2 regions of the Nocardia sp. NPDC127526 genome follow, and region 1 is predicted to be linked to the other one. Evidence: riboswitches for the same ligand, from Rfam matches in the RefSeq annotation. Region 1 holds a riboswitch; the other holds the start of a gene.
What was found. A riboswitch is a leader RNA that binds a small molecule or an ion and turns the genes downstream of it on or off. The one in region 1 is predicted to bind S-adenosylmethionine.
Positions count from the first base shown of each region.

Region 2: another riboswitch for S-adenosylmethionine. It lies ahead of ACFVIV_RS27845 (bifunctional o-acetylhomoserine/o-acetylserine sulfhydrylase); the one in region 1 lies ahead of ACFVIV_RS00070 (aminotransferase class V-fold PLP-dependent enzyme).

Region 1 covers NZ_JBHXVO010000001.1:9,054-14,960, forward strand. The annotation lists gene ACFVIV_RS00050 (SDR family oxidoreductase) at 1-731, opposite strand, end outside; gene ACFVIV_RS00055 (TetR family transcriptional regulator) at 839-1,480, shown strand; gene ACFVIV_RS00060 (DUF2752 domain-containing protein) at 1,480-1,935, shown strand; gene ACFVIV_RS00065 (hypothetical protein) at 1,951-2,139, shown strand; gene ACFVIV_RS00070 (aminotransferase class V-fold PLP-dependent enzyme) at 2,179-3,492, opposite strand; SAM riboswitch class IV at 3,537-3,652, opposite strand; gene ACFVIV_RS00075 (heme oxygenase (biliverdin-producing)) at 3,839-4,510, shown strand; gene ACFVIV_RS00080 (LysE family translocator) at 4,551-5,183, shown strand; gene ACFVIV_RS00085 (flavin reductase family protein) at 5,196-5,660, opposite strand; gene ACFVIV_RS00090 (YbaK/EbsC family protein) at 5,799-5,907, opposite strand, start outside.
Region 2 covers NZ_JBHXVO010000021.1:101,548-107,454, forward strand. The annotation lists gene ACFVIV_RS27825 (tRNA (cytidine(34)-2'-O)-methyltransferase) at 90-566, opposite strand; gene ACFVIV_RS27830 (DUF3017 domain-containing protein) at 646-963, shown strand; gene ACFVIV_RS27835 (hypothetical protein) at 972-1,133, opposite strand; gene ACFVIV_RS27840 (homoserine O-acetyltransferase) at 1,257-2,366, opposite strand; gene ACFVIV_RS27845 (bifunctional o-acetylhomoserine/o-acetylserine sulfhydrylase) at 2,411-3,736, opposite strand; SAM riboswitch class IV at 3,833-3,943, opposite strand; gene ACFVIV_RS27850 (TetR/AcrR family transcriptional regulator) at 3,955-4,650, opposite strand; gene ACFVIV_RS27855 (MFS transporter) at 4,785-5,907, shown strand, end outside.

The sequences.
Region 1 (5,907 bases):
AGGACCTTGCCGGTGAGGTAACCGCCGGCGGGGGAGGAGAGGTAGACGATGGCGGCGGCGATCTCCCACGGTTCGCCGAGGCGTCCCAGCGGGGTGGCATCCTCCATCTGCTTCTTCATTTCCGGTTGCTGCGCAACGACATCCAGGGCGGAAGTGAGGGTCGAGCCGACCGCGATGGCATTGACCCGGATGCGCGGGGACAGGTCGGTGGCGGCGAGACGGGTCCAGTGCGCCAGCGCGGCCTTGGCCGTGCCGTAGGCGAGGTAGCCGCGACCGGGCACCCGGCCCAGGGTCGAGGTGATGTTGACGACCGAGCCGCCGCCGGCGGCCAGCAGATGCGGGGTGGCCGCCCTGGTCAGCGCGTGCGCGGTCGTGACATTGAAATGAAAAGCCTGGTCGAGGAATTCGGCGCTGGTGGTCAGGAAGGTATTGGGCATGGTGCCGCCCACATTGTTGACGACGATGTCGAGACGACCGAGATTCCCGGCGGCGGCCTCCGCGAAGTCCTTCAGCGTTCCGGTGTGCGAGAGATCGCCGGGAAAGACGAAGGCGCGACGGCCGAGGGCGCGCACCTTGCCCGCCACCTCGTCGAGCTGGGACTCCGTGCGCGCGGCGATGGCGACATCCGCGCCCGCCTCGGCGAGGGCCAGGGCGGCGGCCGCACCGATGCCGCGGCCCGCGCCGGTAATGACGGCTACCCGGCCGTCCAGGCGGAATTTGTCCAGGATCATCGAGCGGTCCTTCCGGTATGGCGACGGTCACACGTAGCTTTAAGAATTAATTCTTAACTGTCAAGGACTAGTTCTTTAACCGCTGCTGGGCAGGCTAGTCTGCACGCATGGCAGTCACCGAAGCGCGAGAGCGGATCATCGAGGCCGCCGAGCGGCTGATCGCCGAACGCGGGCAGGCCGTACCGCTGCGCGATATCGCGGCGGCCGCCGGACAGCGGAACAATTCGGCCATCCAATACCACTTCGGGTCGCGCGACGGCTTGATCGAAGCCGTGGTCGAGCACCGGCTGGCCACCCTCGAAGTGCGGCGGCTGGAATTGCTTGCGGAACAGACGGGTTCGGCGGCCTCGGTGCACGGGCTGCTGGAAGCCCTGGTGCTGCCCATGTTCGAGCTGAACGAGCGGTACGGCATCAATCACTACGCGCGATTCCTGGAGCAGATCCATACTCACCCGGCGGTGACCGATGCCGCGAACCTGGCCAGCGAGGCGCGCACCTCGGTCCGGGTGATCATGCAGCGGCTCGGCGACGAGCTGACGGCATTGCCGCCGGGTGTGCGCATCCGGCGGTTACGCACCCTGCCCACAGTGCTTTTCGCGCTGCTCGCCGATCACGAACGCGCCGTCGAGGCGGGCCGGGTGGAGTCCGCGGAGATGCGAGCGCGCATGGAGATCATCGATATGCTCGCGGGCGTGCTGCTCGCACCCGTCGGCGATCTGGCAGCGCGCCGCGGGCCCGGCTACCGTTGATGCTCGTGGACACCACGTCAGCGCCCGTGAACGAAAATCCGGCCCGGCCCCGCTGGGTCGGCGTGGGCATGCCATTGCTCGCGGGCGCGGCGGTGGCGGGCGGATTGGCCCTGCTGCATTTCCGGGATCCGCACGCGGAAGGGTCGTACGGGTTCTGCCCGTTCTACGAGCTGACCGGGCTGTGGTGCCCGGGGTGCGGGGGATTGCGGGGACTGCACAATCTCACCGACGGGCGGATTCTCGATGCCGTCCACAGCAATATTCTGATCGTGCCGTTGCTGCTGGGCTTCGCCGTGTGGTGGGGATCGTGGCTGGTGCGCGGGTGGCGCGGGGAGACGATTCCGCGACTACCTCAGGTGCTGCCGAAGAAGGCCCTGTGGATCACGCTGGCTCTGCTCCTTATATATACGGTCGTCCGGAATACGCCGTGGGGGAGCTGGCTCGCGCCTGTTTGATGGCATGCTCGGGTTATGGCTGACACGTTGAAAGAGCGCGTGCGCGCGAAATTGATCCGGCAGCTGGAAGAGGACGGTCCCGCCGATCCGGAACTGGATGATCCGCGTGAGATCTCGGTGCGCGATGACCTGGACCTGCTGAATGCGGTAGCGGACGACGATCCCTTCGTCGAGGAGCTCGCCGCCCGCTATCTCGTGCCATAACCCAACTCTCGGGACTCTCAGGGGCTTCGCCCCGAACCCTCAAAAGCCGCAGGGCGCAGCTCCCGCATCGGTATTCGCGAAAGGGCGGGTTTCCGGGACCGGGTTCCAATGGCCCTCGGTGCGGGCGTAATTCCAGGCCGGGCCGTTCTCCACCAGGGTGGCGACGGCGTCGATGAGCCGGTCCACGTCGGCGGCGGTGGTGCCCAGGCCGATGCTGGCGCGCAGGGCGGCGTCCACGCCGAGGCGGGACAGCAGCGGGTGGGCGCAGAAGCGACCGTCGCGCACGCCGATGCCGTGCTCGGCCGAGAGGTAGGCGGCGACCTGCCCGGGCTCGAAGCCGTCGATGGTGAAGGCGACAATGCCGACGGCGTCGGTGCTGTCCCGGAAGATGCGCAGGAACTTCACGCCCGGAACGGTTTTCAGACCGTAGCGCAGGCGATGGGTGAGGTACTGCTCGTGCTCGAGCACGGTGGCCTCGTCCAGTCCGGCGAGGGTGTCGCAGGCCGCGGCCAGGGCGGCCACGCCGAGCACATTGGGGGAGCCGGCCTCGTGGCGCTGCGGGGCGGGCGCCCAGTCGGCGCCGTCGGCGGTCACCGAGCGCACCGCGCCGCCGCCGGCCAGATACGGCTCGGCGGCATCGAGCCAGTCGCGGCGGCCGACCAGCACGCCCGCGCCGAAGGGGGCGTAGGCCTTGTGGCCGGAGAAGGCCAGGTAGTCGATGCCGGTGGTCTTCAGGTCGATGCGGCGGTGCGGGGCCAGTTGGGCGGCGTCGACCAGGATGCGGGTGCCGCACTGGTGCGCGATCCAGGCCAGGCGCTCCAGCGGGAGCAGTTCACCGGTCACATTCGAGGCGCCCGTAATGGCCAGCAGCGCAGCGGGTTTGCTGCACAGTTCGGCCACGATGCGCTGGATGGTCTCCTCGATGGTGTCGGCAATGGGCACCACGCGGCGGCCGTGGCGGGTCCACGGCAGGAAGTTGGCGTGGTGTTCCACGTCCAGGACCACGGTGTCGCCGGGCACGCAGGAGGCGAGCAGGTTCAGCGAATCGGTGGTGTTGCGGGTGAAGACCACGACCTGATCGTCGGCGGCATTGAGGAAGCGGGCGACCGAACCGCGGGCGGATTCGTAGCAGTCGGTTGAGATGCGCGAGGCGTAGCCGGCGCCGCGGTGCACGCTGGCGTAGGTCGGCAGCAGTTCGGCGATCCGGTCGGTGACCTGCTGCAGGGCGGGTGCGCTGGCGGCGTAGTCGAAGTTGGCGTAGCGAATGGTCCCGCCCTGCACGAGGGGCACCTGGAGGTCACAGCCGGAGACGGTGGCGAGAGCGGCACAGGTCTGGTCGGCGAAAGCAGTCATCACGAAATCCCATCGGGCCAGGGACACGCGATCGAATGATCGAGAGTCCGCGCTTGCCGCGCCCGGTTTTGGGCTGCGGCCTGGTCGTCACCCGGAGCACCCCACCGCGGAGGAGGGTTGCCGACCAGCTAGCCGGGGCTTTGCGCTGGTACTCATGACCTGGTTTGAGAGGTTGGCAGACGGCCGGGAGCCTTGTCAACCCCGTCCGGAAAATCATCCGAAAGTTGGATCGCCGGGACCGCAAAGTTCGAATCGCGAGATCGTTGCTGACGCGTACAGTCGATGGGGAAGTTAGGGTAGCCATACTTCGGCGGTTCCGGAGTTGATCACGAGAGGTTGTTAGACCATGTCTGCGCAGGCCAACACCACCGACACCGGCACGCCGTTCTCGACCCTCATCCGCACCGCGACCGAGCGGCAGCACGAAGAGGCCGAACACTCCACCTTCATGCGCGACATGCTCGGCGGCGCACTCGGAGTCGAGGCCTTCTACCGCTACACCGCGCAGCTGTGGTTCGTCTACGCCGCCCTGGAGAAGCATTCCGCCGAGCTCGCCGGGAATCCGGTCGCGGGGCCGTTCATCCGGCCGGAACTGGCCCGCCTGCAGTCCCTGGAAGCCGATCTGGCCCACCTGGGCGGGGCGAACTGGCGCGATGAGCTGACCGCGCTGCCGTCCACCGCCGCCTACGCCGCCCGCATCGAGGAGTGCGCGCGCAGCTTCCCGGCCGGATACGTGGCCCACCACTACACCCGCTACCTGGGCGATCTTTCCGGCGGCCAGGTCATTCGCGGGACCGCCGAGAAGCTGTGGGACCTGCCCAAGAAGGGCGACGGCGTGCGGTTCTACGTCTTCGACGGCATCTCGAATCCCGCTGCGTTCAAACGCGAATACCGCGAGCAGCTCGATCAGCTGCCGGTCGGCGGTCCCGAGGTCGAGCAGGTGCTCGATGAGGCGCGGCTGGCGTTCACGCTGAACACCGAGGTGTTCCGCGAGCTGGGCGCGGAGTTCGCCGCCTAATTCCCTTGCCCCGGCGGCGGCGGTGCGCTGCCATGGAGGGGTGAGCCTTCCGCTGCTGCTGAGCTTTATCGGGCTGTGCCTGGTGCTGTCGCTGACGCCCGGGCCGGATTCTTTTCTGGTGCTGCGGTTTTCGATTATCGGGCGACGACCGGCGGTGGCCGCGGCGATCGGGTCGGCGCTGGGCGGGATCGTCTGGGCGGTGGTGGTGGCCGCCGGGGTGGCGGCGCTGCTGGAGCAGTCGGCCACGGCCTATCGGGCCTTGAAGGTGGTCGGTGGAATCTACCTGGTGTACTTGGGGATTCGCGCGTTTCTGGAGTATCGCCGCAATCGGGGCGCCCGGGCGGCGGAGCTCGCCGTCGATGCGCCGCGGGCCGGCGTCACCGTTCGCTCGGCATTCGCTGCGGGATTGCTGTCGTGCATTTTCAATCCGAAGGTGGGGTTGTTCTACCTCGCGGTGCTGCCGCAGTTCCTGACCGAGGTGACCTTCGCGAACACCCTCGCGCTGGGCGCCATCGAAGCCGCGATCGCCGCGGTCGAAATGGTGCTGCTGGCGGTGGCGGCCTCGCGGGCGGTGACGCTGCTGCGCAGCCCGCGGGTGCGGGATCGGCTGGAACAGCTCAGCGCCGGAATCCTGGCGGCGCTGGGTATCGGGACCGTGTCCTCCGCGGCCTGATCCGGAGGGGATTCAGTCGGAGATCTCGGCGCGGTGGTAGGCGCCGTTGTAGTAGACCAGCGGTCCGGCCGACGGCGCGTCCTCGGTGTTGTCGTGCACCCGGGTGACCAGGCCGACCACCAGGGTGTGGTCGCCGATGGGGATGAGCTGATGGACCGTGGCGCGCACCCAGATCGGGGTGCCGTGCAGGACCGGTTCCCCGGTGTCCAAGGTGGTCCACAGCGATCGATCGCTGAACCGCTCCTCCGCGGCCTTGCTGAACCGCTGAGCCAGATGCTTCTGATGCTCGCCCAGGAAGTGCACGACCAGCGATTCGGCCCGCAGCATGGCGGCGATGCTCGACGAGGTCTCGGCGATATTGAACGAGATGAACGGCGGTTCCGCCGAGAGCGAGGCGAACGAGGTGGCGGTGAAGCCGATCGGCCCGTCCGCGGAGTTCAGCGTGACGATGGTGACGCCGGCCGGATAGTGCCGCATGGCGGCCCGATATTGCTGCGCGGTGATACCGCTCAGATCGTCGGGCACATGTAGCTCGGCGCCGGGCGTCGCAGAATCGCTCACGTTTCGAACCTACGTGTCCGGGTGCCGGGTTTATTCCCCACTGTGCGAAATCGCTCAATCCATATCGATGGCCAGGCCCGCGGTGATCCGGACCAGCTCGCCGAAAGTGGTGCGGAAGAGCGTGTTCGGATGTCCGCCCGCCGCCCACAACTCGGTATGCCGC
Region 2 (5,907 bases), on a different contig from region 1:
CATGTGGAATGGACACGTCATCAGGGTATTTCGCCATGCCCGCGGCCTCCTTGGGTTCACGCAGAATAGACGGCTACGCCCGTATTGTCCTACACCGCGCCGGGAAAACCCTGTTGCCGCCAGGCTTCGTAGACCGCGACAGCGGCGGCGTTGGAGAGGTTCATGGAGCGGCGGCCGGGGAGCATGGGGATGCGGAGCTGGGTGGTGATGCGGGGGTCGGCGAGGACGTCGTCGGGGAGGCCGGTGGGTTCGGGGCCGAAGAGGAGGACGTCGCCGGGGAGGTAGATGATGTCGGTATTGCGGGTGGCGGCGCCGGCGGTGAAGGCGTAGACGCGTTCGGGGGTGAGGGCTTCCCATGCGGCGGAGAGGGATTCGTGCACGGTGACCGAGGCCAGGTCGTGGTAGTCGAGGCCGGCGCGGCGGAGTTTGGGCTCGGATAGGTCGAAGCCGAGGGGTTCGATCAGGTGCAGGTGGCAGCCGGTGCCGGCGGCCAGGCGGATGGCATTGCCGGTATTGGGCGGGATGCGCGGCTGGAAGAACACGAGATGGAACACGCGGATCAGCATTGCAGAAGATACGGACCGTGCTGTTCGTGACCCGGCCGTGGGTCGGGCCGTCGCGGCGGCGGGCGGTTAAGCTCGCAGCGTGAGTCCAGCCCATGCCGCCCCCGAGGATCGCAGCAGCCGCGCCGGTGCGTTCGTGCGGGAGAATCTGCCGATCATTCTGATCGCGCTGGTGATGATCGTGGCCGTGGTGCTGCTGGCCTGGGATCGCTGGCGGCGCGGGACCTATGTCTTCGGCGGCGCGACGCTGCTGGCGGCGGCCTTCCGGATGCTCCTGCCGACCGAGAAGGTGGGCGTGCTCGCGGTGCGCAGCAAGGGATTCGATGTGGCGTGGCTGACGGCCCTGGGCGCGACGATCATCGTGCTGGCGGCGACCATCAGCCCGCTGGGGATCACATAGGGGCTGGGTTAAACCTTGGTCATGCGGCGGCCGAGCTCACGGCGCAGGATCTCCTGCGACGGGAGCCGGTGTAATACGCGGAGGATATCGGGGCGAAGCTCGAGCTGCTCCTCCTCGGAGAGCAGATCGACGAGATCACGTAGATCCATGTCATCGAAGGCTGCCGTCATGGGGGATACATTAGCGGCAGCGCGCCCGGATTTGATCGCGATCGGATCACGGTTACCGATGTGTCACCCGCATGAAACCGGCAGCGCCTCAGCGTAATTCGCGCGAAACGGGCACGACTCGAATTAGCGCTCGCGAGCCGCGCGTGCCAGCTCCATGGTCTCCACCATGAGCTTGCCGATCGCCTCGGTCTCGGTGAGGAAGCCGTCGTGCCCGTCGCGCGAGCGCACGATCTCCAGGCCGCGACAGCCGGGCAGCAGATCGGCCAGCTCCTGCTGCGTGCGCAGCGGGTAGAGGCGATCGGAGTCCACACCGCCGACCACGCACGGCACCGGGGTGGCGGCCAGCGCGGCCTCGACGCCGCCGCGCCCGCGGCCCACGTCGTGCCGGTTCATGGCCTCCGACAGCAGTACGTAGGTGGCCGGATCGAAGCGCGCGATGAGCTTGTCGGCCTGATACTCCAGATAGCTCTGCACCGCGTATCGCCCACCGTCCCAGGGATTCTCGGTGCCCTGGGCGTGATTCTCGAAGCGATGGTCGAGCTCGAACTCGGTGCGGTAGGTCAGGTGTGCGATGCGCCGCGCCAGCCCCATGCCGGTCATGGGCGCGCGCCCGCTGCCGTGATAGTTGCCGCCCTGCCAGTCCGGATCGGAGGTGATGGCGGCGATCTGCGTGGTCTGCGTGCCGATCTGATCGGCGGTGGCGCGCGCGCCGACGGCCAGCACCAGCGCGGAACCCACCCGCTCCGGATGCCCGACCATCCACTCCAGCACCCGCATGCCGCCCATGGACCCGCCGACGACGGCCGCCAGCCGGTCGATGCCGAGCAGATCGAACAGCGCCACCTCGGCGGTCACCTGATCGCGAATGGAGATCTCGGGAAACCGTGCGCCCCAGGGCTTTCCGTCCGCGGCCAGGGAACCCGGCCCGGTGCTGCCCTTGCAGCCGCCGAGCACATTGGTGGCGATGACACACCATTCGCCGGTATCGATGGCCGCGCCCGGGCCCACGATGCCGTCCCACCAGCCCGGCTGGGCGTGATGCACGTCGGCCGGGCCGACCACGTGCGAATCACCGGTCAGCGCATGCTCGACCAGAATCACGTTGTCGGCATTCGCGGAAAGTTCGCCCCACCGTTGCACGGCCAGCGTCACATCCGGAATGACGGCCCCGTTCTCCAGCCGCACCGCGCCGATGGCAATGCTGCCGAGCGTCCCGTCGGACGGCGGGAGCAGTGCTTCCGCCGTCTCCCGCGCCGTGCTCGATTCGATGTTCACGATCACCGTGCCGCCGCCGTCAGTCCGGCCCGGAGATCCGCCAGGATGTCCTCGATACCCTCGATGCCCACGGCCAGACGCACCAGACCAGGCGTGACGCCCGAAGCGAGCTGCTCCTCGGGAGTCAGCTGGGAATGGGTCGTCGACGCCGGATGGATCACGAGCGAGCGCACATCCCCGATGTTAGCGACATGGCTGTGCAGGACCAGCGCCTCCACGAACTTCTTGCCCGCGTCCACGCCGCCGGCCAGCTCGAAGGAGACGATGGCGCCGACGCCCTTGGGTGCCAGTTGTTTGCCACGCTCATACCAGGGTGAGCTCGGCAGGCCCGCGTAGGACACCGATTCCACACCCGGCGCGGCGGCCAGAAACTCCGCGACCGCCCGGGCATTGGCCACGTGCCGCTCCACCCGCAGGCTCAGCGTCTCGATGCCCTGGCTGATCAGGAACGCGTTGAACGGCGACACGGCCGCGCCCAGATCGCGCAGCAACTGCACGCGCGCCTTGAGCGCGAACGCCGGCGCGCCGAGCTCGGCGAAGACCACGCCGTTGTAGGACGGATCGGGGCTGGTGAACCCCGGGAACCGGGACTGCCCGCCGGCATCGCGCACGGTCCAGTCGAAGGTGCCGCCGTCCACGATCACACCGGCCACCGCCGAACCGTGCCCGCCCAGGTACTTGGTGGCCGAATGCACCACGATGTCCGCGCCGTGCTTCAGCGGCTGGATCAGGTACGGCGTGGCCACCGTGTTGTCCACGATGAGCGGCACGCCCGCCGCGTGCGCGATTCGAGCAACGCCCGGGATATCCAGGATCGAACTGCTCGGGTTCGCGACGGTCTCGCCGTAGAACGCCTTGGTATTGGGCCGCACGGCCGCCCGCCACTGCTCCAGATCGTCGGGATCCTCGACGAAGCTGACCTCGATGCCCAGCTTGGGCAGCGAGTAGTGAAAGAGGTTGTAGGTCCCGCCGTACAGGTGCGGGCTGGACACGATGTGGTCGCCCGCCGCCGCGAGATTCAGGATGGCGAAGGTCTCCGCCGCCTGCCCGGAGGCCAGCAGCAGCGCCGCCACACCGCCCTCCAGCGCGGCGATGCGCTGTTCCACCACGTCCTGGGTGGGATTCATGATGCGGGTGTAGATATTGCCCGGCTCGGCGAGCCCGAACAGCGCGGCGGCGTGATCGGTATCGCGGAAGGCATAGGACGTCGTCTGATAGATCGGCAGGGCGCGGGCCCCGGTGGCGGCGTCGGGCGCCTGCCCGGCATGGATCTGCTTGGTGTCGAAAGACCAGTCGGCCGGGTCGATGGGCGCGGTCGAGTCACTCATGTCCTGCTCCAAGAAAAAAGGTCGCCGAAAGGCGGAAGTCTGACGTTATCGAGAAACGAATAGGCTTCGACAACAACACATTTCGGGTGGCCTCCTACGTTGCGCTTGCACTCGTCCCTCGAGTGCCAGGTCCTCACCCGGAGCACCCCACCGCAGCTGGAGGGTTGCCGATCAGCGAGCCGGGGCTTGTCGCTGATGCTCTTGACCTGAGCGAGATTCTAACCGCCGGATTCGGAACTTCCCGCAGTGGGGCCGGACACACTCGGAACCGCGCACACCCGGATGTACTCCGCATAGGCGGTGTTCACGTGATTCACGCAGTGCGCGGCGATGGCTTCCAGATCATTCCCGTCGAGCAGTTGCCGCAGGCTGTCCTCCTTGCCGGCATGGCAGATGACCTGCCAGATCGACAGCAGCAGCTGCACCGAGAGCGCATCGGGCGCGGCGCCGAGCCGCTCCGCCAGCACCTGTGCGAGGGCGGCCTGTTCGAAGGAGACGGATTCGAAACTGCGGGCCCGCACGGTGGGGTTGTCCAGGATCAGCCGCTGCATCTGCTTGAACTGCTCGAAGGAGATCGGTTCGCCCTCGGTGAGGATGCGGTCGATCACCGCGAGGAAGCTGGCGCGTAGCGCTTCGAGTTCATTGCCGGTGCGCGGCTGGGCGGCCAGCGCCTCGGCCTGCGCGCCCTCGAAGTCCTCGATGAGGCCGACCACGATGGCCTCTTTCGAGTCGAAGTACCGGTTCACGGTGCGCGGTGAGACATCGGCCGCGTCGGCGATCTGCTCGACGGTGGTGGCGTCGAAGCCCTGCTTGTCGCACAACCGCAGGGCGACCTCGATGATCCGAGACCGCGTTTGCTGCTTCTTGCGCTCCCGGAGTCCGGTCCGGGTGGTCGACGTCGACAAACCGAGCATCGGTCCAGTCTAGCGATACCTCGCGCGATTGTGACTTCATCTGACAACTGTCGCAACGCGACAGATTTCTCTTGACGACATTTGTCGCCCGGTGACACGATGGGCTGCACTGCCCGGCAACCGAGGAGATGACCATGACCGGCGGGATCGCGGCGCTGGACGCCGACCGGAAACCAATCGAGACAACGACTTCCACCCGCTGGTGGGCGCTGGGCGTACTCGCCCTGGCGCAGCTGATGGTGGTGCTGGACGTCACCATCGTCACGATCGCGCTGCCCTTCGCACAGCAGGACCTGCACATCAGCGACGGCGACCGGCAATGGGTGATGACGGCGTACACGCTCATCTTCGGCGGCCTGCTGCTGCTCGGCGGGCGGCTGGCCGACTATCTGGGCCGGCGCCGGATCCTGCTCATCGGCCTGATCGGCTTCGCCGCGGCCTCGGCGCTGGCCGGGCTCGCGCAAACCGGCTGGCAGCTGTTCGCCGGACGCGGTCTGCAGGGCGCGTTCGCCGCGCTGCTGGCGCCGGCCGCGCTGTCGCTGGTGTCGGTGACCTTCCCCGAGGCCAAGGAGCGCGCCCGCGCCTTCGGCGTCTTCGCGGCGGTCTCGGCGGGCGGGGTGGCCATCGGGCTCATCGTGGGCGGCGCGCTCACCGAATACGCGGACTGGCGCTGGACCCTGCTGATCAATACGCCCTTCGCGCTGCTGGCGGTGCTGGGCGGGCTGGCCTTCGTGGTCAAGGACGTGCCCGAACCGCGCACCGGCGGTTACGACCTGCCCGGCGCAGTCACCGTCACGCTCGGATTGGTCTCGATCGTCTACGGATTCAGCCGGGCGGCCGACGACGGCTGGCTGGCGGGCACCACCCTCGCCCTGCTCGGCGCCGGGCTCGCACTGCTGGCCGCCTTCGTGGCCATCGAGCGCCGTTCCGCGAATCCGCTACTGCCGCTGCGCATTCCGGGTGAGATCAACCGGGGCGGGTCGTTCCTGGTGGCCTTGCTGGTCCCCATCGCCATGTTCGCCATGTTCCTCAACCTGAGCTTCTACCTGCAGATCACGCTGGGCTACTCGGCGCTGAAGGCGGGAGTGGCCTTCCTGCCCTTCCCGATCGGCATCGTCATCGCCGCCGGCCTCACCAGCGCCGTCCTGCCGCGGCGCGGGCCGCGCCCGGTGCTGATCGCCGGCGCGGTGCTCGGCGTCCTGGGCCTGCTGTACCTGTCACAGCTGGACTACGGCGACGGCTACGCCACCAGCGTCC